2 linked regions of the Methylosinus sp. H3A genome follow. The protein of the gene in region 1 interacts with the protein of each later gene in a pairwise test. Links are inferred from orthologs where the notes say so. Each region holds a gene or a part of one and is shown in the gene's direction. Other genes may lie near its edges. The genes, in order: lon and rplI.

Region 1 (3,357 bases):
AGAATGCGCTGGTCAAGCAGTATCAGCGGCTGTTCGAGATGGAGAGCACCGAGCTCACCTTCCAGGACGAGGCGCTCTCTTCCGTCGCCCGCAAGGCGATCGAGCGCCACACCGGCGCGCGCGGCCTGCGCTCCATCATGGAGGGCATTCTGCTCGACACCATGTTCGAGCTGCCGGGCCTCGAGGGCGTCGAGCAGGTCGTCATCGGACCCGAGGTTGTCGAGGGCAAGGCGCGCCCGCTCTATATCTACGCCGAGCGTAGCGAAAAGAGCGGCGCCAGCGCCTGACGCTTTTTTGGGCGGGGGAGCGCCAACTCTTTCGCAGCTCCCGCCCAACCTGCCGCATGCGTCTGTTTTTCCAGTATCTTGAATCGTTCTGCCACTAGGCCCATTTGTTGCGTAATCGCCTTCGACGCCGTTCGTGCGTGAGCGGGTCTCTCTACCGAAGGCGGATTATCCGCCCGAGCGTCGGGCCCGGAACTTGCAAGCGTCCCTTTTACGTCAGAAGCGTCCCTTTGCGTCAGAGCGTCGCCTCGCCCCGCTTCGGCGGGGAGCGAAACGGAACAGGAAAAAAGAAATGACGAACGAAAAGCGCAATTCCATAGTTCCCGGCGCGATCGAGAGTTATCCGGTTCTGCCGTTGCGCGACATAGTGGTCTTTCCGCATATGATCGTTCCGCTCTTCGTCGCGCGCGACAAGTCGATCCGCGCTCTGGAAGAGGTGACGAAGTCGGAGCGACTCATTCTGCTCGCGACGCAAAAGAACGCCGGCGATGATGACCCGGCCGCCGACGCGATCTATTCGATCGGCACGCTCGCTTCTGTTCTTCAGCTGCTGAAGCTTCCCGACGGCACGGTCAAAGTGCTGGTCGAGGGCGTCGCGCGCGCCAAAGTGCGCAACTATACGCGCATCGACGAGTATCACGAGGCGGACGCCGAGACGCTCGGCGACGAGGTCGATCAGCCTGTCGAAGTCGAGGCGCTCGGCCGTTCGGTCATCGCCGAATTCGACTCTTACGTGAAGCTCAACAAGAAAGTCTCGCCGGAGATCGCCGCGGCGGTCACGCAAATCGACGATTTCTCCAAGCTCGCCGACACTGTCGCCTCGCATCTCTCGGTGAAGATCGCCGAGAAGCAGGATGTGCTGGAGACGATCTCGGTCGCCAAGCGTCTCGAGAAGTGCCTCGCTCTGATGGAGAGCGAGATCTCCGTGCTGCAGGTGGAGAAGCGCATTCGCACGCGCGTCAAGCGCCAGATGGAGAAGACGCAGCGCGAGTACTATCTCAACGAGCAGATGAAGGCGATCCAGAAGGAGCTCGGCGACGAGGACGGCAAGGACGATCTCGCCGAGCTCGAGGAGCGCATCAAGAACACCAAGCTTTCGAAGGAGGCGCGCGACAAGGCGGTCGCCGAATTCAAGAAGCTGCGTCAAATGTCGCCCATGTCCGCGGAAGCGACGGTGGTGCGCAATTATCTCGATTGGGTGCTGGCGCTGCCCTGGGGCAAGAAGTCGAAGATCAAGCGCGATCTCGAGCAGGCGCAGGCCGTTCTCGACTCCGATCACTTCGGTCTCGACAAGGTCAAGGAGCGCATCCTCGAATATCTCGCCGTGCAGAGCCGAGCCAATAAGCTGACCGGCCCGATCTTGTGCCTCGTCGGCCCGCCCGGCGTCGGCAAGACCTCGCTCGGCAAGTCGATCGCCAAGGCGACGGGCCGCGAGTTCGTGCGCATGTCGCTCGGCGGCGTGCGCGACGAGGCGGAGATCCGCGGCCATCGGCGCACCTATATCGGCTCCATGCCCGGCAAGATCATTCAGTCGATGCGCAAGGCGAAGACGTCCAACCCGCTCTTCCTTCTCGACGAGATCGACAAGATGGGCATGGACTTCCGCGGCGATCCGTCTTCCGCTCTGCTCGAAGTGCTCGATCCGGAGCAGAACGCCTCCTTCGCCGATCACTATCTCGAGGTCGACTACGATCTGTCCAATGTCATGTTCGTGACGACGTCGAACACGCTGAACATTCCTGCGCCCTTGATGGATCGCATGGAGCTCATCCGCATCGCCGGCTATACGGAGGACGAGAAGGCCGAGATCGCGCGCGCGCATCTCATCCCCAATGCGGTCAAGAAGCATGGTCTCGCCGCCGCCGAATGGTCGATCGACGACGACGCTTTGCTGACGCTCGTTCGCCGCTACACGCGCGAGGCCGGCGTTCGCAATCTCGAGCGTGAGATCTCCAATCTCGCCCGCAAGGCGGTGAAGGAAATTCTGCTCTCCAAGGAGAAGGGCAAGAAGGTCCACGTCACCAACGACAACATCACCGATTATCTCGGCGTCCATAAATATCGCTATGGCGAGGCGGAGCTCGAGGATCAGGTGGGCGTCGTCACCGGCCTCGCCGTCACCGGCGTCGGCGGCGAGCTGCTGACGATCGAAGGTGTGATGATGCCCGGCAAGGGCAAGATGACGGTGACCGGCAATCTTCAGGATGTGATGAAGGAGTCGATCTCCGCCGCTGCGTCCTATGTGCGCTCGCGCGCTGTCGATTTCGGCATAGAGCCGCCCTTGTTCGACCGCCGCGACATCCATGTGCATGTGCCCGAAGGCGCGACGCCCAAGGATGGCCCCTCGGCCGGCACGGCCATGGCGACGACGATCGTCTCGATCCTGACCGGCATACCCGTTCGTCGCGACATCGCCATGACCGGCGAGATCACGCTGCGTGGCCGTGTGCTGCCGATCGGCGGCCTGAAGGAGAAGCTGCTGGCCGCTTTGCGCGGCGGCCTCAAGAAGGTGCTGATCCCGGAAGAGAACGCCAAGGATCTGGCGGAGATTCCGGACTCGGTGAAGAATGGTCTCGAGATCGTGCCATGCTCGCGCATGGACGAGGTTCTCGCCCATGCGCTCGTGCGTCAGCCGACGCCGATCGTCTGGGAGGAGCCTGCGCCTCCGATCGCCGCCAAGGTCGTCGAGGACGACGCGAGCGGCGTGCGCGCGCACTGAAGGCTAAGGCCCCTCTCCTCGCGGCTGCGCTGCGGGGGAGGGGCCGCCGCCCTCCGGCCGGGCCGCTCGAAGCCACGGTTTCCGCCCGTTTCCCCCATCGTCTCGCTCTCGGGCGCCCGGAATTCCAGGGATTCCGGCGTCGGGCTTTCTTCTAACCCTTGCTTTTGCTGACATTCCGGCACATCACTCACCTGTGCCGGGTCCCAGCGATTCGACGCCGCTCGATTTTCGGCGCTCAGCCCGTGTCGACGACCGGCTCCCGGCGGAAGCAGAAGGGATGAGACCATGGTCAATAAATTGGAACTGGTCGAGCATGTCGCCGAGGCGACCGAGACTTCGAAGGCCGCCGCCGCC
Region 2 (3,302 bases), 3.3 Mb from region 1 along the record:
CTGGTCTTCGCCGTCGTCCTCGGCCTCGCGGGAAGCTGGCGCGCGCTCGGAGAGAAGCCGGGCCCCGCTCTGCGCCGCCAATAGCGCGGAAAAAGCCCCGACGGCGACGTTTTCGGCCGCCGGAAGCGGCTTTTTCGTCGCGCTGCCCTTGCCGGAAGAGATCGGCCGCCTTAAAAGGCGGGCTTCGCCGGCGTTCAGGGGGCTGGACGCGAGATGATCGTGCTCGCCCTCGAACAAGCGTAGAGCCCATGCCCCAGCTTTTACCCGAACGCAAGAAACTGCCCGTTCCCGACAACGGCGATTTTTCGCTGCCGCAGATCTTCGCCTCGCTCGGCGGAGGGCTCGCGGGCGCGGCCGTGTTCGCGGTCATCACCAAGGGCACTTCGGCGGCGGTTTTGTTCGCCTTTCTCGCGCCATTGCCGATTTTGATCGTCGCGCTGGGCTTCGGCCTTCGCCACGGCGCGACCTCGGCCCTCATCGCGACCGGCCTGCTGTCGATCTGGCCCAATCCGATCTTCGGCCTCGTCTACGCCTTGCTCGTCGGCGTTCCGGCGCTCGCCGCCGCCTATGTCGCAGCCGGAGCGCCCTGGCGCAGGCGCGAGCTCGTGACCGCGCATGTGCCGGCCTGGGCGGTTCTCGCCGCCGGCGGCGTGGTGGCGGCGGCGGTTTCCATCGCGGTCACGATCGCTGCGATTCGTTTCGGCGGCCTCGACGAGGCGCTCAATCCGCTGCGCGCCCGCGCCTTCATGGCGATCGAGGATCTGGTGCGGACGCAAGAGCTCGGCGACAAGCTCGATCCGAGCCAGCTCTCGGCGCTCGTCGTCTTCGCCTTCCCGGCGACTCTCGCCGCGCTGACGCTGCTCAGCCACACGCTCAATCTCTGGGGCGCTGGCCTGCTGGCGCGCGCGTCGGACGCGCTCTCGCGTCCCTGGCCGGACATCGCGCAGGAATTCGTGCTGCCGCGCACGGTCGCCGGGCTGTTCCTCGTCGCAGCCGCCGTGGCCTTCCTCGGCGATCTTCCCGGCGAGATCGGACTTGTTTTCGCCGAGACGCTCGGCCTCGCTCTGGCGATGCAGGGGCTAGCGGTCGTTCACGCCCTGCTGCGCGGGACGCGCGTCGGCGGCGTTTCGCTCATCGTCATCTATATCGTCATCGGCCTGTTCGCTTGGCCGATCGTCCTGTTCACCGTGATCGGCGTCGTCGACGCGGTGTTTTCGTTCCGTAGCCGCAAGCAGGCGGCGCAGGCGCGGCGCGGCTGAGATCGCTGCGGTAAAATTCGAGAGAGACACGAGGAGATAGAACCCATGGTCGATGTCATTCTGCTGGAGCGCGTGGCCAAGCTCGGCCAGATGGGCGACACCGTTCGCGTGCGCGACGGCTATGCGCGCAACTTCCTGCTGGCGCGCGGCAAGGCGCTGCGCGCCACCGAGAACAACAAGAAGCATTTCGAGACGCAGCGCGCCCATATCGAGGCGCACAACCTCACCGCTCGCAAGGAGGCCGAGGCCGTCGCCGAGAAGCTCGAGGGGCAGACCTTCGTCATCATCCGCCAAGCGGGCGAGAGCGGCCATCTCTATGGCTCGGTGGCGACGCGCGACATCTCCGACGCGGCGACCGCGGGCGGCTTCACGCTCAACCGCAGTCAGGTCGATCTGCAACATCCGATCAAGGCGCTCGGCCTGCATAATGTGCCGGTGCATCTGCATCCCGAGATCGAGGTGAAGATCATCGTCAACGTCGCCCGCTCCGCCGAAGAGGCCGAGCGCCAGGCGCGCGGCGAGGCCGCCGCCACCCGCGAGGAGACGACGCTCGACGATCTCGGCCTCGAGGTCGGCGCGGCGCTGGCCGAGGCCGGCGACGTCGAGCTCTGATCGCTCGCGACCGATTCTGCTCAATTTAAAAAAGGCCGGAGGCGCTCGCGTCTCCGGCCTTTTTCATAGGCCGGCGATTCGGCGTGGCGAAATTGCCACACACAATCGATTTTACGTGAGCGCGCCGAAAGATGCGCCGCGCATGTGGAAATGACTCACAAAGACGCCGCTCGCGCATTGGAAGGGCCGCGCGCGATCTTTGCCATTGGCGCCGCTCTCCGCTTCGGGCAATGTCGCGGCCGTTCTCGAGTGCCTGTCGCAACGCGTTCAAGTGCATCGAAGACATCCATCAGAGGCAATCAGGCGAACGGCCGGGCTGAGCGTCCCCGAGATGGGGATGATCTCCTCCCGATCGCCATCCGCGCTCGACCTCCTCTCCCGAGGGGACACGGAGCTCCGGCCTTCTGCGCGATGTCGTCGTCGCTGTGATTACCCCGCTATGTTCCGTTCCCGAGAGAGAAATGCTCGACCAGCCCGCCTATCGCACGCCGCCCCATAATATCGAAGCCGAGCAGGCGCTGCTCGGCGCCATTCTCGTCAACAATGACGCATTCGATCGCGTCTCGGATTTTCTGCGGCCGGACCATTTCTCCGAGGAGCTGCACAGGCGCATCTTCGAGGTTTCCTCGCAGATCATTCGCGCCGGCCGCGTCGCCACCGTCGTGACGCTGAAGACGCATCTCGGCGATGTGGAGCTGCCCGGCGGCGTGACGATGCAGGCCTATCTCGCGCGATTGGCGCGCGAGGCGACGACGATCATCAACGCCGAGGATTATGGCCGCACGATCCATGATCTCTCCGTGCGGCGGGAGCTGATCGTCATCGGCGAGGATATCGTCAACGCCGCCTTCGACGCGGCGGTCGATCAGGCGCCGCGCCTACAGATCGAGGAGGCCGAGCGCAAGCTCTACGCCGTCGCCGAGACCGGCCGCTATGACGGCGGCTTCCAGCGTTTCGCCGAGGCGCTCGCCACCGCCATGGATATGGCGAGCAGCGCCTATCAGCGCGACGGCCACCTCTCCGGCATAGCGACAGGGCTCGTCGATCTCGACGAGAAGATGGGCGGGCTGCAGAAATCCGATCTCATCATCGTCGCCGGCCGTCCCGGCATGGGCAAGACGGCGCTCGCCACCAACATCGCCTTCAACATCGCCAAGGCCTATGTGTCCGAGCAACAGCCGGACGGCTCGGCAAAGACGGTGAATGGCGGCATCGTCGGCTTCTTCTCGCTCGAAATGTCGGCCGAGCAATTGGCGACGCGCGTCATCGCCGAGCAATCCGGCGTGCCCTCCTATAAGATTCGCCGCGGCGACATCAACGAGGATGATTTCCGCCGCATCGCCGAGGCGGCGCGGGAGATGCAGAGCGTCCCCTTCTTCATCGATCAGAGCGGCGGCATCTCCATCGCGCAGCTCATCGCGCGGGCGCGAC

The links.
Region 2: the proteins of lon (region 1) and rplI interact in binary tests that used the Escherichia coli proteins (3 or more experiments, as listed by UniProt). The link is inferred for Methylosinus sp. H3A from one-to-one orthologs.

What each region holds. Positions count from the first base shown.
Region 1 is NZ_JADNQW010000005.1:456,495-459,851, reverse strand. What follows is about bases 247-3,289. They hold lon (endopeptidase La), read left to right. Parts: upstream 247-576; coding sequence 577-3,003; downstream 3,004-3,289. Other genes in these bases: IY145_RS05250 (HU family DNA-binding protein), read left to right, coding at 3,289-3,289; clpX (ATP-dependent Clp protease ATP-binding subunit ClpX), read left to right, coding at 247-287. Also shown: more of clpX, read left to right, coding at 1-246; more of IY145_RS05250, read left to right, coding at 3,290-3,357.
Region 2 is NZ_JADNQW010000005.1:3,719,016-3,722,317, forward strand. The notes cover bases 100-3,087. They hold rplI (50S ribosomal protein L9), read left to right. Parts: upstream 100-1,304; coding sequence 1,305-1,871; downstream 1,872-3,087. Other genes in these bases: IY145_RS20175 (DUF2232 domain-containing protein), read left to right, coding at 249-1,259; IY145_RS20185 (replicative DNA helicase), read left to right, coding at 2,333-3,087. In the rest of the region: IY145_RS20170 (ABC transporter permease), read left to right, coding at 1-84; more of IY145_RS20185, read left to right, coding at 3,088-3,302.